4 regions of the Xenorhabdus siamensis genome follow, and region 1 is predicted to be linked to each of the others. Evidence: predicted binding sites of a transcription regulator. Region 1 holds the regulator's gene; each other region holds the start of a gene.

Region 1 (5,316 bases):
TTACAGCCATTAAAACAAGAAAAATAGTTCTCCAACCTGTATGTGACAATAACCAAGCACCGAGTAAAGGGGCAAGGGCAGGGGAAAGTGCGACCAGTGGCATAATCATGGCAAAAACACGTTTTGTGCGTTCAGCGTCATACCTATCAACGACTAAAGCTTGCCAGGAAACAGCAGCAGAACAGACACCCACAGCCTGAATAAATCTCAGAATAAGTAATTGAGTTGCATCTGTTATCCAAAGTATTCCTAAACAGCTAAGACAAAACAGAGACAAACCGGTAAGAAGAACAGGTTTTCTTCCCAGACGATCAGATAATTGCCCCCATAAAAGCTGGGCAACAGCAAAACCAGCAAGAAAAACGCTGAGGCTTGCACTAATAGCTCCTTCTGATGTACCTAAGTCTTTTGCCATGGCATCAAAAGCGGGCAGATACATATCAATAGCTAAGTAGCCAAGCATACTTAGGCCAGCGAGATAAAACATAAATGGTACAGGGTTTTTATTTGTAGTCATTGTGTCAATAAATCGATGTGATAATTGATAAGAAAATATATGGCTTATTTTATATGGCGTATTTTTTGCTTGTGAAACGGTATTATTTGCATAATGCTGTGAAAAAAATTAAAAGGAAGAAATATGTGGTCTGAATATTCTCTGGAAGTTGTTGATGCTGTAGCCAGAACAGGAAGTTTCAGTGCAGCTGCATCAGAGCTTCACCGCGTACCTTCTGCCATCAGTTATACAATAAAACAACTTGAAGAATGGTTGGCAGTGCCCTTATTTGAACGCCGCCATCGCGATGTGGAATTGACTGGAGCAGGAGTTATCTTTGTAAAGGAAGCGCGTTCTGTTATCAAAAAAATGTATCATACTCGTCATCAATGTCAGCAAGTGGCGAATGGTTGGCGTGGGCAGCTCAGTATCGCTGTTGATCAAGTGGTGAAACCAGAACGGACACGCCAGCTTATTCTGGATTTTTACCGCCATTTTCCAGATATCGAGTTATTTATTTATCCTGAGGTTTTTAATGGGGTATGGGATGCACTGGTGGATGGGCGCGTTGATGTTGCTATTGGTGCCACTCGCGCTTCTCCGGTCGGGGAACGATATAGTTTCAGGGATATGGGATTTATGCCGTGGCTATGTGTTGTCAGCCCTGAGCATGAGTTAACTTCTATAACAGAAAGATTAAATGATGACCAATTGAGGGCTTATCCTAGCTTGTGCCTTGAAGATACTTCACGTAATTTGCCCAAGCGTAATACATGGGCTTTGGATAATCAACGGCGGTTAGTTGTCCCTGATTGGAATGCGGGGTTGGCTTGTCTGATGGATGGGCTGTGTGTGGGAATGGTGCCTAAACATCGTGCTTTGCCGCTTATTCGTCGAGGAAAACTCAGCTTGCTTGAACTTGAACAACCATTACCTGATAGCCCATGTTGCCTGACATGGTCGCAAAAAAGCCATTCACCTGCATTAAGCTGGTTGCTTGATTATCTTGGAGATAGTGCAACACTCAATGCTGAATGGCTACAAGAGGATTAATTGTTAACGACGATAATCAATGAAAGGGCCATCTGCAACAGAGCGACGCTCAACAAGGCGCGGATGGACTTCGATAGTTTGTGCATCTTCACGTTTATTAATGATCCTATCAAGTAACGTGGAAAAAGCCATCTGCCCCAGACGCTCTTTAGGCTGATGAATCGTTGTCAGCGCTGGTGTGAAATAACGGGCATTGCGAATATTATCATAACCAATAACGGAGATATCTTGTGGAACACGTAACCCCATCTCGTCAGCCGCACAGATAGCCCCCATCGCCATCACATCTCCTCCACAAAACACGGCCGTAGGGCGGTGTTTTTGGCTTAAGATTTTATACATCGCCTGATAACCAGATTCAGGCTCAAAATCCCCCTGAACAATCCATTCTTCCCGAATAGTGATATTTGCTTCTTTCAACGCCTTGAGGAAACCTTGATGACGTCCGCCTCCGGTATTTCTGGCCAATGATCCGGGAATAGCAGCAATATCACGGTGACCACGTTCAATCAGATATCGACCGGCCAAGTAACCACCATGGAAGGCATTATCGATAATTGCGTCAGTGAAATCTCCTCTGGACTCACCCCAATCCATGACTACCATGGGAATGTTGCGATAGTCTTCCAGCATTCCCAATAATGGTTGGGGATATTCAGAACACATAACCAGTAAACCATCGACGCGTTTTTGTGCCAGCATAGCAAGATAAGCTTTTTGTTTGTCGAGATTGTTATGGGAATTACATAAAATCAAAGTATAACCTTTGCTATAACAACTATTTTCGACAGACTCAATGATTTCAGCAAAATAAGGTGCTTCACTTGATGTTGCCAGTAGTCCGATAGATTTGGTGTGATTAACCTTCAAGCTACGGGCAACGGCACTGGGAGAATAATTCAGTTCTTTAATGGCAGCCCACACTGTGGCCTTTGTATCTTCGGCGACGAAACGGGTTTTATTGATAACATGGGATACGGTTGTGGTTGAAACACCAGCGCGTTTGGCCACATCTTTAATCGTTGCCATGATAAAAAGGACTCCTGACCTTAGGTCTAAATTTGTATACCCTTCATCTGGATATAGATCTTTGTTAATCATTTGCCAGTATTATATTTATATATAGGAAGATAACTGACACTAATTTAGTGATAAACCCTGAATTTTGTCTGATCTAGCGCAAAAGTGAAAGTAGTAATCAATGCTATAAAGTATATGCATTAAATACCACAGTGTGGTTTTTTTTAACCTCTGAGGTAAATAGCCAAACAAAATTTATGGTGTCGCGGAGTCTTAATTTTCATGGTGAGGATGGCTTATGGATACAGATCTGAAATTGGGATTATTGACCGCTTGTAGTGCATTAATCATGATTGTTTTTCTGGGGGGACTTTGCCTGATCTAATCAAGGTCAGGAAACCATATCAAGGTGAAATGCTGTCTGTTTTACTTTAGCGGCAAGTAAAGGTAAGTTTTTCACTATTCAAGGGGCACTTACTAAATGAAATTAAGTGTGTTGGATCGGAAAAACTTACCCTTGTCATTTTAACTGGCGGGTTAATTAAGCCAGATTTTCTTCCACAAATTTCCAGTTAACCAGAGCCCAGAAATGCTCCAGATATTGAGGACGTGCATTGCGGTAATCGATGTAATAGGCATGTTCCCATACGTCAACAGTCAGAACTGGCTTATCTTCACCAGTCAATGGAGTTGCTGCGTTGGAGGTATTGACGATAGCCAGACTGCCGTCGGCTTTTTTAACCAGCCATGTCCAGCCAGAACCGAAGTTTTTCAGTGCTGCATCAGTAAGTTGCTGTTTAAACTCAGCAAAAGAACCGAAAGAATTATTGATAGCTTCTGCAACTTTACCAGTTGGTTCACCACCACCATTTGGTGACAGGCTATGCCAATAGAAGGTGTGGTTCCAGACTTGTGCTGCGTTATTAAAGATACCGCCTTCAGAGGATTTGATAATTTCTTCCAGTGGTTTTCCGGCAAACTCAGTATCTTTAATCAGATTATTCAGGTTTACAACGTAAGCGTTGTGGTGTTTGCCGTAATGATATTCCAGAGTTTCTGCTGAGATGTGAGGTTCTAAGGCATCTTTAGCATAAGGTAATGCTGGTAATTCAAAAGACATTGCATACTCCTTTTAATATCGGGTTTTTGGCTTTATAAACCATGACTTGTAGCGTACTAATCATGGATAGAGCAAATTTTAGCTTATTATCATGTTGCTATTTTGTTTGGTCATTATCTTAACAATTTTTCTGCTAAATAACAGGGGAAATGATGTTATTTAGTGGCATTCTGACGTAGAAGCATTCAATTTTACTGACTTTAATATTTATTAAGGATGAAAATATCAACTAATTACAACTTATTGTTCAGAACAAAAAATTTGCAGGCGTGTGTTCACGGTAGCAAATCTGCATCAGAAAGTGGTATTCTGAATCAATCTTTTCTGATGCTGATAAACAGCGCCTGCCGTTTAAGGAAGTAAAAATGACGACAATTGAGAAAATCGAACGCCAGATTCAAGAAAACCCAATCCTGCTGTACATGAAAGGTTCGCCAAAACTGCCAAGCTGTGGTTTTTCTGCTCAGGCAGTGCAGGCTTTGTCTGCTTGTGGTGAACGTTTTGCTTATGTAGATATTCTGCAAAATCCTGATATCCGCGCAGAGTTGCCTAAATATGCAAACTGGCCAACATTCCCTCAGCTTTGGGTTGAAGGTGAGTTAATTGGGGGATGTGACATTCTGATTGAAATGTATCAACGCGGTGAATTACAGGCTCTGGTCAAAGAGACTGCGGATAAATACCGTGAGCAGGAAGACAGTAAGTAGTTTGTTGTCTCAGTGAAGTTTTAAATCAACAAAGCCCCATACACAATTAGCATTAATAATCATATTTATTGACGGTAATATTTCATAGCAATGTTAGGTTGTGGCAACAGGTATGGGGTGATAATCGTTATAGAGTTATAAACTGAGAGCCTAATGAGATAGGCTCTTAGTTTATCAGGTTTCATTATCGGGATCTGGCACAGCCAACGGCCAACCACCAAGCCGTTTCCAGCGATTAACCAATTCGCAGAAAAGCAGGGCAGTCCGGTCTGTATCATACAGAGCGCTATGTGCCTGATTACTGTCAAAAGGTATTTCTGCCGTAATACAAGCTTTAGCCAGAATTGTCTGGCCTAGCACTAATCCACTTAATGCGGCAGTATCAAAAGTGGCAAAAGGGTGAAATGGATTGCGTTTTAATCCAGAGCGTTCTGCTGCTGCCATGACAAAATTGTGATCAAAACTGGCGTTGTGGGCAACTATAATTGCGCGGTTGCAATTACTGTCTTTCATGCCCTTACGGGTCATCTTGAAAATAGCATGTAACGCTGTATATTCGCTGACAGCTCCCCGTAATGGATTGGTAGGGTCGATACCTGTAAATGCTAAAGCTGCTGGGTCAAGGTTGGCTCCTTCAAAGGGCTCAATGTGGAAATGTAGTGTATCAGCAGGTGCCAGCCAACCTTCTTCATCCATTTTCAAAGTAATTGCAGCGATTTCGAGTAAAGCATCTGTCCGTGCATTAAAACCAGCAGTTTCTACATCAATGACAACGGGATAATAGCCACGAAAACGTCCGCTTAGTATGTTTTGATCTTTTGTATTAGACATCTGATTTTGTTCTTAACTTCAGGATAGCGGATATTATGACAAAATTTACGGTGTCTTGCAGAGGTAATATCTATCCAGTTGAGAAATGA
Region 2 (5,316 bases), on a different contig from region 1:
AGACCACCAAATTCATAGGCGATTTCTTCAATTGAAGCGGCTGTACCTGCACTGTGCTCAGGAGCATTGAACATAATGGATGTAGAAGCTGCCGTCATAGCGGCACCGATGCCAAACCCGATCATGGCAAGCGTAGTGATCTGTACTAACATGCCGGATTGGAAACCGATGAGATAGCCAAAAATACCAAATCCGGCAAAGATGAGTGAGAGCCACATCATTCTTCCTGCGCCAAATCTGGGGACGGCAATACCAGCCAAAGGCCCGGCAGCAAAAGAAGCTAAGGGAATAGGCAGGATAAACAATCCTGCCTGTAAAGGTGATAAACCTACCACAAGTTGAAGCCGTTGACTGATTACAAGCTCCACTCCCACGAGGGCTGCTGTGGTAACAAAAGCTGTCGCGACGCCAGTGGCGAAGCCGTAAGAACGTAACAGGTTAAAGTCGATAATTGGTGTGGATGAACGACGTTGCCGACGAACGAACATAACTATAAAAACAATCCCGATAGCGCTGGCTATCATGGCAGTTTCCAGTGATGGTGCTTGTTTACTCATTTCCTTGATAGCTAAGGTAATGCCAATCAGCCCGATCATGATTTGGATAGAAGCAAGCAGGTCAAATGAGCGACTCGGATTACTTTGACTTTTGTTAATGATGATCGGAGCAAAGATAAACGCGATGATGACGAAAGGAACGTTGATCAGGAAGACAGAGCCCCACCAGTAATATTCGAGCAGTATCCCACCAATAACGGGGCCAAGCGCCGCTCCACCCGAAGCAACCGCTGACCAGATGCCGATGGCAAGAGCACGTTCATTCGGATCTTCAAAAGCCTGACGGACTATTGCCAGCGTTGCGGGCATCATCATTGCTGCACCAATGGCAAGTACCACTCGTGCACCGATCAAAGTGCCAGGATTGGGAGCAAACGCGGCGATAAGTGATGCTATGCCGAATACAACCAGCCCGGAAGTAAAGAGTTTCTTAGCACCGAAACGGTCACTTAACGCTCCTGTACCGGGAAGCAGGCCAGCAATGGTCAATGAATAGGCGTTCATGATCCACAGTTTTTCGGTAGAAGAAGCGCGCAGGTCATGTGTCAGGCGAGGCAAAGCGGTATAGAGAACAGTCATGTCGATAACGATTAGAAAAAGTGCGCTGGAAATGACAGCCAGCACGAGCCAGCGAATATTCGATTTCATGCGAGAACTCATCAAAATGGTTGAGGGATTCTGTGCCGTTCAAGCCTTGACGGTACAGAGTCCTTAGTATTATAAATACATACGTATTGAATTAAAAGGGGGCTTCAATGGGACGACGTAAAACAATTGACCGGGAAGTGTTGTTGGATGCAGCGGAACAAATTGTGACAACACATGGTGCTGCGGCTCTGACTATTGATGCAGTGGCAAAATCGGTGGGGATCACTAAGGGTGGGGTTCAGTACAGTTTCAATACGAAGGACGCACTCATTGATGCGATGTTTGAACGTTGGGAACTGAGTTACCAAGAGCAGTTTTGCACAATAGCCGGGGAAGATCCTGATCCGTTGACAGCAGTACGTGCGCATGTTGAGGCCAGCCGACATTCTGATGAAGTGTCATCTGCAAAAGCAGCAGGTTTACTGGCTGCTTTACTTCAAACACCTGAACATCTTGAATCAAGTCGTGCCTGGTATAGTCAGCGTATAGCTGGTCTGGATACAACGACGGAAGAAGGGCGTCGGGCGCGCTTAGCTTTTCTGGCCACAGAAGGGGCATTCGTCCTACGTTTCTTTGGATTAATGGAAGTTGGTAAGGATGAATGGGCGGATATTTTCACTGATATTCTTGACATGATGCCCTGCAAAAATAACGAATAAAACGGAGTCAATTAATAAGGGGCGTTAATAATAACTTTGTTATATAACTTATTGATTGTGCTCATCGCAATCGTTTTCTTTTTTGACCTTGGAGGATAACGATTTGTTCTGATTTCCGGTAGGATAGGGCGAAAACTTCATCTTTTAGGAAATAAAATATCAATGAGCACACCCAATTCTGGCTCTGTAAATCGTCAGGGCTTACTTCAGCGCGTGTTTAAATTAGAAGAACATGGCACGACAATTCGTACCGAAATGATCGCTGGGCTTACAACCTTTCTAACCATGGTTTATATCGTCTTTGTGAATCCACAAATTTTGTCTGTTACAGGAATGGACATCAAAGCCGTATTTGTTACTACCTGCCTCATCGCTGCACTTGGCAGTATTATGATGGGAATAACGGCAAATTTACCGGTTGCTGTTGCTCCCGCAATGGGGCTGAATGCTTTTTTTGCTTTTGTCGTAGTCGGCGCTATGGGTATTTCATGGCAGGTTGCAATGGGAGCGATTTTCTGGGGCGCAGTAGGGTTGTTAATCCTGACTATTTTCCGCATCCGTTACTGGATGATAGCTAATATCCCCGTCAGTTTGCGTATCGGTATTACCAGTGGTATCGGGCTTTTTATTGCCATGATGGGGCTGAAAAATGCCGGCATTATCGTACCGAATCCAGATACTATCGTCTCCATCGGCAATTTTGCTTCCCACAATGTACTGTTGGGGACATTGGGCTTTTTTATCATTGCGATCTTAGCAGCACGTAATTTTCATGCAGCAGTATTGCTTTCCATCGTAATAACGACGGGGGTCGGGTTTATGATGGGGTATGTGGAATATCAGGGGGTTTTTGCTCTGCCACCCAGTGTAATGAGTGTTGTTGGTAATGTTGATGTAAAAGGAGCTTTGGATATCGCGTTAGCCGGGGTTATTTTTTCTTTTATGCTGGTAAACCTGTTTGATTCGTCCGGTACGTTGATTGGTGTAACCGATAAAGCCGGTATTGCTGACAGTAATGGTAAATTTCCGCGGATGAATCAGGCCCTGTATGTTGACAGCATTAGCTCAGTGGCTGGCTCTTATATCGGAACGTCTTCGGTAACCGCTTATATAGAGAGTTCTTCTGGCGTCTCTGTTGGTGGGCGTACCGGATTAACTGCCGTTGTTGTCGGTATTTTATTCCTGTTGGTGATGTTTATTTCTCCATTGGTTAGTATGGTTCCTGCTTATGCTACAGCAGGTGCGTTGGTTTATGTGGGGGTTCTGATGACATCCAGCCTGACACGGGTGAAATGGCATGATCTGACTGAATCCGTCCCGGCATTTATTACCGCTGTTATGATGCCATTCAGCTTTTCTATTACCGAAGGTATCGCATTAGGATTTATCGCCTATTGCACTATGAAACTGGGAACAGGGAAATGGCGTGAAATTGGCTCTTGCGTTATTGTCGTTACTTTATTGTTTATATTGAAAATGGTGTTTGTGGATGCCCATTAAACACAATGCTGGCTAACCTGATGTTGTGTTGAGAAGAAAAAGCCTGACGGTATACCCACTTTCAGGCTTTTTTGCGGTAACTAGAAAATTATTGAGGGTATTGACTGTTTTTGGGCGCAACAAAGCCGATGCAGACAATCTCAGGTTCCGCACTTGGCTGAGCTTGAAACATAAATTCTTCTTTGTGGCTGATCGTTAATTCAGTCCAGGTTATCAGTGTTTGCTGAAAGTTTTCCTGTGAGCAATTTGTTCCCCTTTTTCCTACCAGTAAAGCACCATATTTCACAATATCGCTCTCTTTAATATGGCGGTTGTATATATTGGGTGGTGCACCATTGTCCATTTCCCACGGCTGTATAGTTTGAGGACGATAGTGACTGTAAAACGTCAGCCATTGGTGCAGATATTCTCCTCCAACGTAATGCAGTGGTGTTGGGTTCAACTCATTCCAGCGCTGATCAAGTTGACGGGTAAAGGTTTTTATCCCTTCAAACTTTTCGCCAGCGCCCCGGACATTTGCCAGCATGACACTGGCATAGCCGATAAGAACCAGCACACCAAGCAAGGCCAAGCCTCGCAATACTCCCAGTAAAGATTTATGGGGTGGTACAATTATTGAACCTACCAGTAGTGCAGGTGCAACTGCCATGAATGGCTGGAGCCATTCAGTCATCCGTCCACCCTGATTAAAAGAGAACCAGGCATAGATAATCAACAGGGGTAACAGAATAACGATATTAACCAGCTTGTTGGATTGCTGTTTTGGCCAGCCAATTTTTCCGCCTGACAGATAAATTATCACTCCTACGATGATGAGAGGATAAAACACCGAAAGTACCGCGCGTGTAGTATGCAGATTAAATCTATGCTCGATTTGGGAGTCTACCCATTTAAATGCAGAAAAATCGTTATGTGCCAGCCACCAGGCGTTAGGTAATATCAGTATAAGCCACAATGCAATGGCAAGATAAAAGAGCGGTTCCCGATAATGACGGCGTACTTTGGGAGCAAACAGGGAGAGCAAAAAGATTGAACCAACGATCGCCAGTGAAGAATATTTGCCCATTGTAGCCAGCCCTGTTGCTAATGCGAATGCCAGCCACCATTTCGGATGGTCATCAATGGCTTTCAGGAAGAACAACAGTGACCACGGCCACAGCATTACCAACAGGTAATTATCGTTATAAGGAATGATATCGAAATTAATAATACCAGACAGATTGAGTGTCAGCATGGCAAGCCAGGCTAATTCAACTTTGCCTGTTAACCGAAAGGCCAGACGCCAGACGCCAAGCATACCTATGGCAATGGCAACAAAATGGGTGAAATACCAGTAAAAGCTGAGAGAAATATGACTAATATAGATCGCTGGTAACATCACAGTGCCTACCAGCCACGGATTTTTCGGAGATCCCCACTCGCCATTCAGGCCCCAGTTTAAGGCCTCTACAGCATCATACGGAACAGTCGGATCCAGTAAATAACTTGCTACTATCCATAAGACAGCATAACCAATGCACCAAAGGTACAGAGGAATACGATAAGCAGTATCGAAGAAACGCATAGGGAATCAATGCTCATAATACTTAAGTTAAGATAACCTGAAATATTAGTCGAACTCGAAAGAATAAGTAAATGACGTTGGATGTTATAAGTGGATTCTGTTAGATTCCGCCGAAAATATCTTGATAACACGAGTTGGGTCACAAGCTATGAGTCAATTAAAGAAAAAATCCCCTGCAAAAACGTCAGTGGGTAAGCAAAAAAGAAAAAGTCGTGAAGAGTTGAACGCTGAAGGACGTGAGCGTAAACGCCAGAAAAAACAGCGTGGTAATCCAGCCGGTAGCCGTCACCAGGATAACAGTAATCAGAAAAAACAGTCTGGTACAAAGCAGGAACGAGATCCTCGCATCGGCAGTAAAGCACCGGTTCCTTTGATCATCAGCGAAAAA
Region 3 (5,316 bases), on a different contig from region 1:
ATTGATAATTAGGTAATGAGTTTTGTATAGACATGTATATTGATCATCGTTGGCGATATAAGTTCATGCTATGCTACCATCAAGGGGAGTCGCTATACCAGACAACATAATCAGGTTGTCTTTTGGTATTGTACGGTAATGATTGGTGTCGGCCTTATTTTTATACCAAAATATGTTTTTTACCCCCCAATAAATTTCGAGTTACAGCTAATAACATATAGCAACTTACAACTTGAAAGCTAAAGGGGTATATCAGAATTAAGGTATCAACAAAGGTATCGATACAGTAATAAATCAGGAAGGTGTCATGTCTGCACAACCAGTAGATATTCAGATTTTTGGGCGGTCATTACGTGTCAATTGTCCACCAGAGCAGATAGAAGCATTACAGGCTGCGGCGGAGGAACTTGATCAGCGTTTGCATAACCTCAAAGAACGCACCAGAGTGACTAACACTGAGCAACTGGTTTTTATTGTGGCACTGAATATCTGTCACGAGTTAGCACAAGAAAAAATGAAAACCCGTGATTATTCCTACAATATGGAACAGAAAATTAAAATGCTCCAGCAGACTATTGAACAGTTCCATACAATAGGCCACATGATATTACTTAAGACTAAATGGGTAGGTTCTGATTGAAGATTCCTGGCTAATTAGTTTAAAGTAATAAAAAATTTCTCTGAGGTGTTCGTGAGCGGGGATGTCCCCTGAGCCGATATTTCATATCTGATAGAATGTGGTGCTCCGTTTCTTGTGAGCATGCTTGGCTAGCCAAGAAGCCTAATAGGGGCGACGCTGCGTTCACCTTGAACCAAGGGTTCAAGGGTTACCACCTGTAACGGCATCTTGGAGAACCCTATCTATCTGTTTTGTATCCTTTTCTGCACTACTTTAATAGGCAGGTATCTATGCAATCAGATTCCTTTTTCTCTCTTCGAAAAAGCATCAGACAAAAAATACGACAACTACGTAAAAGCCTTTCTCCTGAACAACAACTGCAATTTGCTCTACAGGCTGCCGAGCGAGTCATGGCTCACCCAAGGATCCTCCAAGCAGAGAAAATTGCCCTGTATCTCTCCTTTGACGGAGAATTAGATACACGTCCATTGATTCAACAACTTTGGCAGCAAAATAAACAGGTTTACTTACCAGTATTGCATCCTTTCAGCCGGAATCACCTATTGTTCTTACGTTATCAACCTGAAACTTCTCTTGTCCGCAACCACTTTAATATAGAACAGCCATCACTGGACGTTAGGCAGGTTTTACCTATCTCTGAACTGGACGTTATGTTTATCCCTCTGGTTGCTTTCGATCTTACAGGGCAACGGTTAGGCATGGGAGGAGGGTTCTATGACAGAACGCTGGCCAAATGGCAACAGAAAAATTTTTATCCGATTGGGCTGGCACACAATTTCCAGTTGATTAATACACTGCCCAGTGCAAGCTGGGATATTCCGTTACCAGAAATTATCACACCAGAAAAAATATGGCATTGGTCGTGATAATTGCAAAGGATTGAGTTTAGCAGATTAATTTAGGGCTATTGTTTCTTCAATAGCCCTTATTTTATTTAGTTACGTGTTTTTCACCTAACTTACTTGTGTTCATTCAATTAAGTACAACTCACCTTAGTAAAGCAGACGGGAGCGGATCGTACCTGGTAAGGCTCTGAGTTGTTGCAAAACTAATTCAGCCTGAGCCGGATTTTGCGTCATGATATCAATAACCACATAACCAATATCACCTTCAGTACGCAGGTATTGTGCCTCAATATTGATTTCCTGATCGGTGAAAACCTGGTTGATGCTGGTTAAAATACCCGGACGGTTTTCGTGGATGTGCAGTAATCGATTAGTATCCTTAGCATGTACTGGCAGTGAAACTTCCGGGAAATTAACCGCCGACAGTGTAGAACCGTTGTCAGAATATTTGACCAACTTTCCGGCGACTTCATAACCGATATTCTGTTGCGCTTCTTGTGTAGATCCACCGATATGTGGCGTCAGCAGTACATTATCAAATTTAATTAATGGGGAGACAAAAGGCTCGTTGTTGGTTGCCGGCTCCACGGGGAATACATCAATCGCAGCACCGGCAATATGCCCAATTTCTAACGCATTAACTAATGCAGGAATATCGATAACAGTACCGCGTGAAGCATTGATTAAAATTGAACCCGGTTTCATCAGCTCTAATTCTGCCGCACCGATCATATTTTTGGTTGAAGATGTTTCAGGAACATGCAGACTCACAACATCACTCATATTTAACAATTCAGATAAGTGATGAACTTGTTGGGCGTTCCCCAATGGTAATTTATGTTCAATATCAAAGAAGTAGACATTCATACCGATGCTTTCAGCCAGGACACTAAGTTGTGAGCCGATATGACCGTAACCGATAATGCCTAATTTTTTGCCACGTGCTTCATAACAACCCGCAGCCTGTTTGTGCCATTCCCCTTTGTGAGCTTTGGCATTGGCTTCTGGAACACGACGCAATAACAACAGCAGCTCTCCCAATACCATTTCAGCCACTGAGCGTGTATTGGAAAACGGCGCATTAAATACGGGAATACCGCGTCTTGCTGCGGCGTTCAGATCAACCTGATTAGTGCCAATGCAGAAACACCCAACTGCAACCAATTTTTCAGCAGCCGCAAAAATTTCTTCGGTTAACTGAGTACGGGAACGGATCCCCACAAATCTGGCATCGCGGATCGCTTCTTTCAGCTCTTCCGGTTCTAATGCGCCCTTATGATATTCAATATTGCTGTACCCTGCTGCCCGCAAATTGTCTACTGTGCTTTGATGAACGCCTTCCAGCAGCAGAAACTTAATTTTATCTTTTTCTAAAGATACCTTAACCATTTATCCGCCTTATTTGTACTAATTTTCGTAATGCCGATAGGTTTCACTAAAATAACAAAAAAAACGTCAACAGCAATACAATCGTTTGCCGGTAAAACAGCATAAGAAACAATAAAAAAGTTGTTACGCAAAGTAAAACTTTTAGTTACGAGATAAATATAGAACTTTGAGTATTAATCAGACAAATATACAATATATATATCTAAATTTTATTTTTTGAGTATAACTCTAAAAATTTTTTAAGGGCAGACTATTCTGCCCTTAACTAATAATTACTTTGCAATCGTTTTTACACCATTAGCTGTACCAACCAGTACGACATTCGCACTACGGTTAGCAAATAAGCCAACAGTTACCACACCAGCAATAGCATTAATTTTGTTTTCTAATTCGATTGGATTAAGAATGGCAAGATTATGAACATCCAAAATGACATTACCATTATCAGTGATAACGTTCTGACGGTAAACCGGAGTTCCTCCTAATTTTACCAACTCACGGGCAACATAAGCACGTGCCATCGGAATAACTTCAACTGGTAACGGAAATTTACCCAATATATCAACCTGCTTGGATTCATCAATAATACAAATGAATTGCTTTGCCACAGCAGCAATGATTTTTTCTCTGGTCAATGCTGCTCCACCACCTTTAATCATTTGCATGTTGCCATTGATTTCATCAGCACCATCAACATAAATGTCCAAAGAATCAACTTCATTACAGTCAAGCACAGGAATGCCAAGACTTTTCAATTTCTCCGTTGATGCCTCCGAGCTGGATACTGCACCTTCAATTTTGTCTTTCATCGTCCCCAACGCATCAATAAAATGAGATGCCGTTGAACCTGTACCAACCCCAACAATCGTTCCCGGTTTGACATACTCCAGTGCTGCCCAACCTACCGCTTTTTTCAATTCGTCCTGTGTCATATCAATTACTGCCTATAATCAATTACAAGAAAAATCCAGCCACCAGTATAAACAATATTTTATCTTATCCTGTGAAAAAATATGGCATAGTGCTACCTAGACCCAAAAATCGTTTGAACACACAATATAGTACCCAGATATTCAAAGAGAAGAGTAAAAACGGAGAACCTGATTTTCGATGAAACGCCCTGATTACCGATCCCTACAAGCGTTGGATGCCGTGATACGTGAACGCGGTTTCGAACGTGCAGCACAAAAGCTTTGTATCACTCAATCCGCAGTATCCCAACGTATCAAGCAATTAGAAAACTTATTCGGTCAACCGTTATTGGTTCGTACCGTTCCTCCCCGTCCTACAGAGCAAGGGCAAAAACTGCTTGCGTTATTACATCAGGTAGAGTTGCTCGAAGCACAATGGCTTGGTGATGAAAATGGTAATGATACTCCTTTGTTGCTCTCTCTTGCCGTCAATGCGGATAGTCTGGCAACCTGGCTCTTACCGGCACTTCATCCCGTGCTTTCTGATTTGCCTATCCAGCTCAATATTCAGGTGGAAGATGAAACACGTACACAAGAAAGCTTGAGACGTGGGGAAGTTGTTGGTGCCATCAGTATTCAATCACAACCCCTACCAAGCTGTCTGGTGGATAAGCTAGGTGCTCTTGATTATCTGTTCGTCTCCTCCCCTAAATTCGCTGAACGTTTTTTCCCCAATGGAGTAACTCGCTCAGCTTTACTGAAAGCCCCTGCTGTTGCATTCGATCATTTGGATGATATGCATCAGGCCTTTTTACAACAGTATTTTGATTTATCACCGGGCAGTGTGCCTTGCCATATCGTTAACTCGTCCGAAGCGTTTGTTCAATTGGCAAAACAAGGATCGACATGTTGCATGATCCCCCACTTACAAATCGACAAGGAATTGAAGGCAGGTGAATTAGTTGATTTAACACCCGGCTTGTGTCAACGCCGTATGCTTTACTGGCATCGCTTTGCCCCGGAAAGCAGCGCTATGAGAAAAGTGACTGACGCCCTGCTAAAACTAGGGCGCCAGATGTTACGTCAGGAAGATGATGAAACTAATTAACGCTGTAACTCAAAAACTGCATCAACATGATCAGAAAACTCTATGCTCTGCGGTTCATAAGTTTCATCAGATGAGTTTTCCGCAGAAGCCGCGGACGTTAGAGCTGATTTGAATTGCAACCGACTCATTGGAAAAAGCACCGCTTCAGGCGGACGATAAGTAATGCTATATACGGAACCTAACTTACTGTTAAAACCTTTTGCTAATTCAGTTGCCTGTTGAATCGCATTCGCAATTGCTTTCTGTCTGGCTGCATCACGATAGCGCTGAGGATCGGCCACGCTGAACTGTACGGAATTAATTTCATTTAATCCCGCTTTCAAGGCTCCATCCAAAAGTGTATTCAGTTGATCCAGCTTACGAACTTTGACTTCAACTGAGCGGGAAGCGTTATATCCCGTAAGAGTTGATTTGCCTGTTTTC
Region 4 (5,316 bases), on a different contig from region 1:
CCCATTACAGGCCATGATCCGACAGCTCACGCAGAAATTGTTGCACTACGGCGTGGAGGGACTCAACTAAAAAATTACCGTCTGTTGAACACAACACTATATGTTACTTTGGAACCGTGTGTTATGTGTGCGGGAGCAATGATCCACAGCCGGATACAGCGATTAGTTTATGGTGCAAGTGATATGAAAACCGGTGCGGCAGGGTCATTGATTGATATTTTGCGTCATCCCGGTATGAATCACCAGATTGAGATTACTGGCGGAGTATTGGGACAAGAATGCTCCACTATGTTGAGTGCGTTTTTTAAGCAACGCAGGGAGCAACATAAGGAATTAAAAAATCTGAAAAAACAGCAGCAGGAAGCACCATAAAAAGTTATAAAGCATTCTTATTTGTATCATCAGGATTGCTGACGATGGTTTTTTCCGTAGGTATATTGGGCTTTTCTGCCTTGTTGCGGTTGTTTTGTGCTCTCAGATAGCCTTCTAAGCTTTGGTAATAACGGCGGATATTTTCGACGTAGCGATAAGCTTCATAACCGCGTGCATAACCGTATGTGGTATTGGCATAGTATTTTTTCTTACTTAATAGAGGAATGCGTGATTTAACGTCCATCCAGCGGTCAGGGTCACCTTTTTGCATAGTCGTTAATTTCCGGGCGTCAAGAATATGCCCATACCCCATATTATAAGCGGCTAATGCGAACCAAATCCTCTCATCTTCGGGAATAGTATCTGGCAAACGAGACATCAGATAATGCAGATAAGCCATTCCTCCTTTCACACTTTCGTCTGGATCAAGGCGGTCTTTGACTCCTGCCCATTCTGCTGTTGGGCGAGTCAGCATCATCATGCCACGAACGCCTGTGGGAGAAGTTGCTTGTGGATCCCAATGTGATTCTTGCCATGCGATAGCTGCAACTAATTGCCAGTCGAGAGAATCTGCGTATTTCGCAAAAATAGGCTGATATGTTGGCAATAAGTTATTAATTGCACGAATGAATGAGATAGTGTCAAAGTAATCGAATGAGCCAATATGGCTGAAATATTTTTCTTCCAGCCGTGGCGTTATATGGTTTTCAGTCAGCATATTGAAAAAATCCAGCATTGCTGAGTAGAGACTATAGTCATCATTACGTTTCAAATACCAGGTTAATGGTTTATCTTCACTGACATCAAAAGCGATAGCCAGATTGGGATGGATGCGCTGTTGCAGAGCAAGGCTGATTGAATCGCTGATCGTATAGTCAACTTTTCCTTCGGATACTTGCTCAAGCAATTGTTGGGTATTGTGACGTGACGATTCTTCCCAAGTTAAATCAGGATAAGATTTTTCTTTCCACTGTTTTAGTTCACTGACATGGGCAGAGCCAGCGGTAACAACCAGTGAGCCTTTTAAATCAGCAAAAGAACGTGGGCGCACTGTACCTTTGCGATAAACCAATTGTTGGGATACTGAATAATAGGCTGGGCCAGTCCGTGTTTGGTCGAGTCTTTCTTTGTTATAGATAAGACCGGCAGCTAAAAAATCGGCTTTATCAGTGTTCAAGTCATCAAAAAGCTGGCTGATATTAGAACGAAACTGAATACTCAGTTTGACACCCAGATAGTCAGCAAATCGTTTGGTTAAGTCATAATCAAATCCTACAGGTTCATTTTTATCATTAAGTGAAATCAGAGGAGAACTGATGGTACTCACCCGAAGTTCTCCCCGTGCCAAGATCCTGTTTATCTGCTCCTGCTGTTTATTAGGCCAACTGATGTTGAGACCAATGATTGTGGCAGAGAGGAGCGCGATAATGACGATGACAAAATAATTTATCTTGATATTGCTCAAACAGTTATCTCTCGTCAGTACGGTTAGGCTCCGTATGAAATGTCAGATAATAGCATGGTTAAATTTCCAGTAATCGGGAATTTTGCGCAACAAAATTGAGATCTGCAACCCTATTGAATCAATTTTAAAAATCCATTGAATGTGTTGTTAGATTAATTAATGCTCACGCAAACGGTTTCGTCAGAGAAAACATTCCTTTATAATGTCGGCGTTTCCCCCTAAGGCATCAGTCAGGCTTTGCTTCTAAGATGAGAGAACCTATTACTATGGAAATTCTGCGTGGCTCGCCCGCTTTATCAGCGTTTCGTATTACTAAGCTCCTTTCCCAGTGTCAAGCTCAGCAGCTTCCCGTGGCAGCAATTTATGCAGAATATGTACACTTTGCAGAAATAAATTCACCTCTTACGGTAGAAGAAAAGGAAAAATTAAACAGGCTACTAAAATATGGCCCTTCTTTAGCTGAACATGAACCTAAAGGTCAACTGTTTTTAGTCACTCCCCGGCCAGGGACAATATCGCCGTGGTCATCAAAAGCGACAGAGATAGTTCACCATTGCGGACTGAAACAGATCGTCCGTTTGGAAAGAGGGATTGCCTACTATATCCAATCTGATGTTATCCAGAGTAATATCCACGGAAAGGCAATGGATGACAAACAGTGGCAGGCGTTATCTGCATTATTGCACGATCGCATGATGGAAAGTGTATTTACTCAGTTTGAACAGGCCGAAGCACTGTTTTCTCACCAGCCGCCTGCGCCATTGAAGCAAATTGATATTTTGCAATCAGGGCGGACTGCATTGGAATCTGCCAATGTTGAGTTGGGATTAGCGCTGGCAGCAGATGAAATTGATTATCTATTACAAGCTTTCCAGAAATTAGGGCGTAATCCAACTGATGTTGAACTCTACATGTTCGCGCAGGCGAATTCTGAACATTGTCGCCACAAAATTTTCAATGCGGATTGGGTGATCGATGGGCAGGAGCAACCAAAATCTCTGTTTAAAATGATTAAAAATACCTTTGAACAGACACCGGATCATATTTTCTCTGCTTATAAAGACAACGCAGCGGTAATGGAAGGTTCTCAGGTAGGACGATTTTTCCCTGATCCTGAAAAGGGAGTATATGACTATCATCAGGAACCTGCCCATATCTTGATGAAAGTCGAAACCCATAACCATCCGACAGCAATTTCTCCCTGGCCGGGAGCGGCAACAGGATCTGGCGGGGAAATTCGTGATGAAGGAGCAACAGGGCGGGGAGCAAAACCCAAGGCCGGGTTGGTTGGTTTTTCTGTCTCGAATCTGAAAATCCCCGGATTTGAACAACCGTGGGAAGAAGAATTTGGTAAACCTGAACGGATTGTCAGCGCACTGGATATCATGTTAGAAGGCCCTTTGGGTGGGGCGGCATTCAATAATGAATTTGGCCGCCCGGCATTGTTGGGGTATTTCAGAACATATGAAGAGAAAGTGGAATCCCATAACGGTGCAGAATTACGTGGCTACCATAAACCAATCATGCTGGCCGGTGGCATCGGGAATATTCGTGAAGAACATATTCAGAAAGGGGAGATCCCTGTTGGCGCCAAATTGATTGTACTGGGTGGCCCAAGTATGAATATTGGTCTGGGTGGCGGAGCCGCTTCTTCAATGACATCGGGCCAATCTGATGCGGAGCTGGATTTTGCCTCTGTACAACGCGATAACGCAGAAATGGAACGTCGTTGTCAGGAAGTCATCGACAGTTGCTGGCAGCTTGGTACTAAGAACCCTATTTTGTTTATCCATGATGTTGGGGCGGGTGGTTTATCAAATGCAATGCCTGAATTAGTCAGTGATGGAGGACGAGGAGGCCGTTTTGAGCTACGAAATATCCTTAATGATGAACCGGGTATGACACCATTGCAGGTATGGTGTAATGAATCTCAGGAACGTTACGTATTAGCTGTCGCACCGGAACAGCTTCCCCTGTTTGAAGATATTTGTCGGCGTGAGCGTGCTCCGTATGCAGTGATCGGCGAAGCGACAGAAGAACGTCACCTGCTATTGAACGACAATCATTTTGATAACCAGCCAATTGATATACCGTTGGATGTTCTGCTCGGCAACACACCCAAAATGCTGAAAAATGTAAATTCACTAAAAGCACAGGGTAAAGGGCTGGAGCGCGCAAATATTGATTTAGCCGAAGCAGTAAAACGTGTTTTGCATTTACCCGCAGTAGCAGAGAAAACATTCCTGATTACCATAGGCGATCGTTCGATAACAGGCATGGTAGCAAGAGACCAGATGGTTGGGCCATGGCAAATCCCTGTTGCAGATTGCGCAGTCACAACAGCCAGTCTGGATAGCTATTATGGTGAAGCTATGTCGATGGGAGAACGTGCTCCTGTTGCTCTGCTGGATTTTGCTGCATCAGCACGTATGGCTGTCGGGGAAGCGTTGACTAATATTGCATCGGCTTATGTACAGGATTTGAAGCGGGTGAAACTGTCAGCGAATTGGATGTCAGCATCAGGTCATGCCGGAGAGGATGCCGGATTGTACGTGGCGGTGAAAGCGATAGGTGAGGAATTATGTCCTGCGTTAGGCTTGACTATACCTGTCGGTAAAGATTCCATGTCGATGAAAACTTGCTGGGTTCAGGATGGTGAAGAGCGTGAAATGACAGCTCCGCTTTCATTAGTTATCAGTGCGTTCGCACGGGTGGAAGATGTTCGCTGTACTGTCACACCAGAATTGTCTACCGATGATAATAATGCGTTATTGCTGATTGATCTGGGACAAGGACAAAATGCACTGGGAGGAACGGCATTGGCTCAGGTTTATCGCCAGCTTGGTGATAAGACCGCAGATGTTCGCAGTACGGAACAACTTGCTAATTTCTTTAAGGCGATCCAACAGTTGATTGCAGAACAAAAACTGCTGGCTTATCACGACCGTTCTGATGGTGGCTTGCTGGTGACATTGGCAGAGATGGCATTTGCAGGACACTGTGGTTTACATGCCGATATCAGCGCATTTGATGAAGATATCCTGGGGGCACTGTTTAGTGAAGAATTAGGTGCGGTGATTCAGGTTCGTGAAACAGACAGACAGCAGGTTGAAGCGCTGTTAGTTGATTATGGACTCAGTGAATGCTTACACTATTTAGGCAAGGCTAAAGCGGGAGATGACTTTGTTATCTTCAGCAACAATATGGAAGTTTATCGTCAAAATCGTAATACATTGCGTTTATGGTGGGCAGAAACAACCTGGCAGATGCAGCGTCTGCGTGATAATCCTGAATGTGCTGATCAAGAACACCAGGCAAAACAGGATGTGAGTGATCCCGGCCTGAATGTGAAATTAACCTTTGATCCGGCAGAAGACATTGCGGCTTGTTACATATCGAAACAAGTACGTCCGCGAGTTGCTGTATTGCGTGAACAGGGAGTTAACTCCCATGTCGAAATGGCGGCAGCATTCCATCGT

The links. Region 1 encodes PurR, which represses purine synthesis genes. Its sites were predicted from a motif close to CANGCAAACGTTTGCNTG; they were not measured.
Region 2: the regulator PurR is predicted to act here: its motif matches at 1,928-1,945, upstream of AAC852_RS05260 (NCS2 family permease).
Region 3: the regulator PurR is predicted to act here: its motif matches at 2,949-2,966, upstream of serA (phosphoglycerate dehydrogenase).
Region 4: the regulator PurR is predicted to act here: its motif matches at 2,002-2,019, upstream of purL (phosphoribosylformylglycinamidine synthase).

What each region holds. Positions count from the first base shown of each region.
Region 1 covers NZ_JBBMXE010000007.1:258,951-264,266, reverse strand. Annotated here, with positions in the region: gene punC (purine nucleoside transporter PunC) at 1-517, opposite strand, end outside; gene punR (DNA-binding transcriptional activator PunR) at 641-1,549, shown strand; gene purR (HTH-type transcriptional repressor PurR) at 1,553-2,578, opposite strand; gene sodB (superoxide dismutase [Fe]) at 3,111-3,689, opposite strand; gene AAC852_RS07895 (Grx4 family monothiol glutaredoxin) at 4,055-4,396, shown strand; gene rnt (ribonuclease T) at 4,571-5,227, opposite strand.
Region 2 covers NZ_JBBMXE010000005.1:289,843-295,158, forward strand. Annotated here, with positions in the region: gene AAC852_RS05250 (MFS transporter) at 1-1,205, opposite strand, end outside; gene AAC852_RS05255 (TetR/AcrR family transcriptional regulator) at 1,313-1,864, shown strand; gene AAC852_RS05260 (NCS2 family permease) at 2,027-3,364, shown strand; gene AAC852_RS05265 (glycosyltransferase family 39 protein) at 3,453-4,928, opposite strand; gene yihI (Der GTPase-activating protein YihI) at 5,077-5,316, shown strand, end outside.
Region 3 covers NZ_JBBMXE010000002.1:100,894-106,209, forward strand. Annotated here, with positions in the region: gene AAC852_RS01410 (YecA/YgfB family protein) at 1-34, opposite strand, end outside; gene zapA (cell division protein ZapA) at 308-640, shown strand; RNA gene ssrS (6S RNA) at 675-858, shown strand; gene AAC852_RS01425 (5-formyltetrahydrofolate cyclo-ligase) at 910-1,506, shown strand; gene serA (phosphoglycerate dehydrogenase) at 1,633-2,874, opposite strand; gene rpiA (ribose-5-phosphate isomerase RpiA) at 3,147-3,806, opposite strand; gene AAC852_RS01440 (LysR family transcriptional regulator ArgP) at 3,985-4,893, shown strand; gene AAC852_RS01445 (oxidative stress defense protein) at 4,890-5,316, opposite strand, start outside.
Region 4 covers NZ_JBBMXE010000010.1:127,786-133,101, forward strand. Annotated here, with positions in the region: gene tadA (tRNA adenosine(34) deaminase TadA) at 1-372, shown strand, start outside; gene mltF (membrane-bound lytic murein transglycosylase MltF) at 377-1,837, opposite strand; gene purL (phosphoribosylformylglycinamidine synthase) at 2,104-5,316, shown strand, end outside.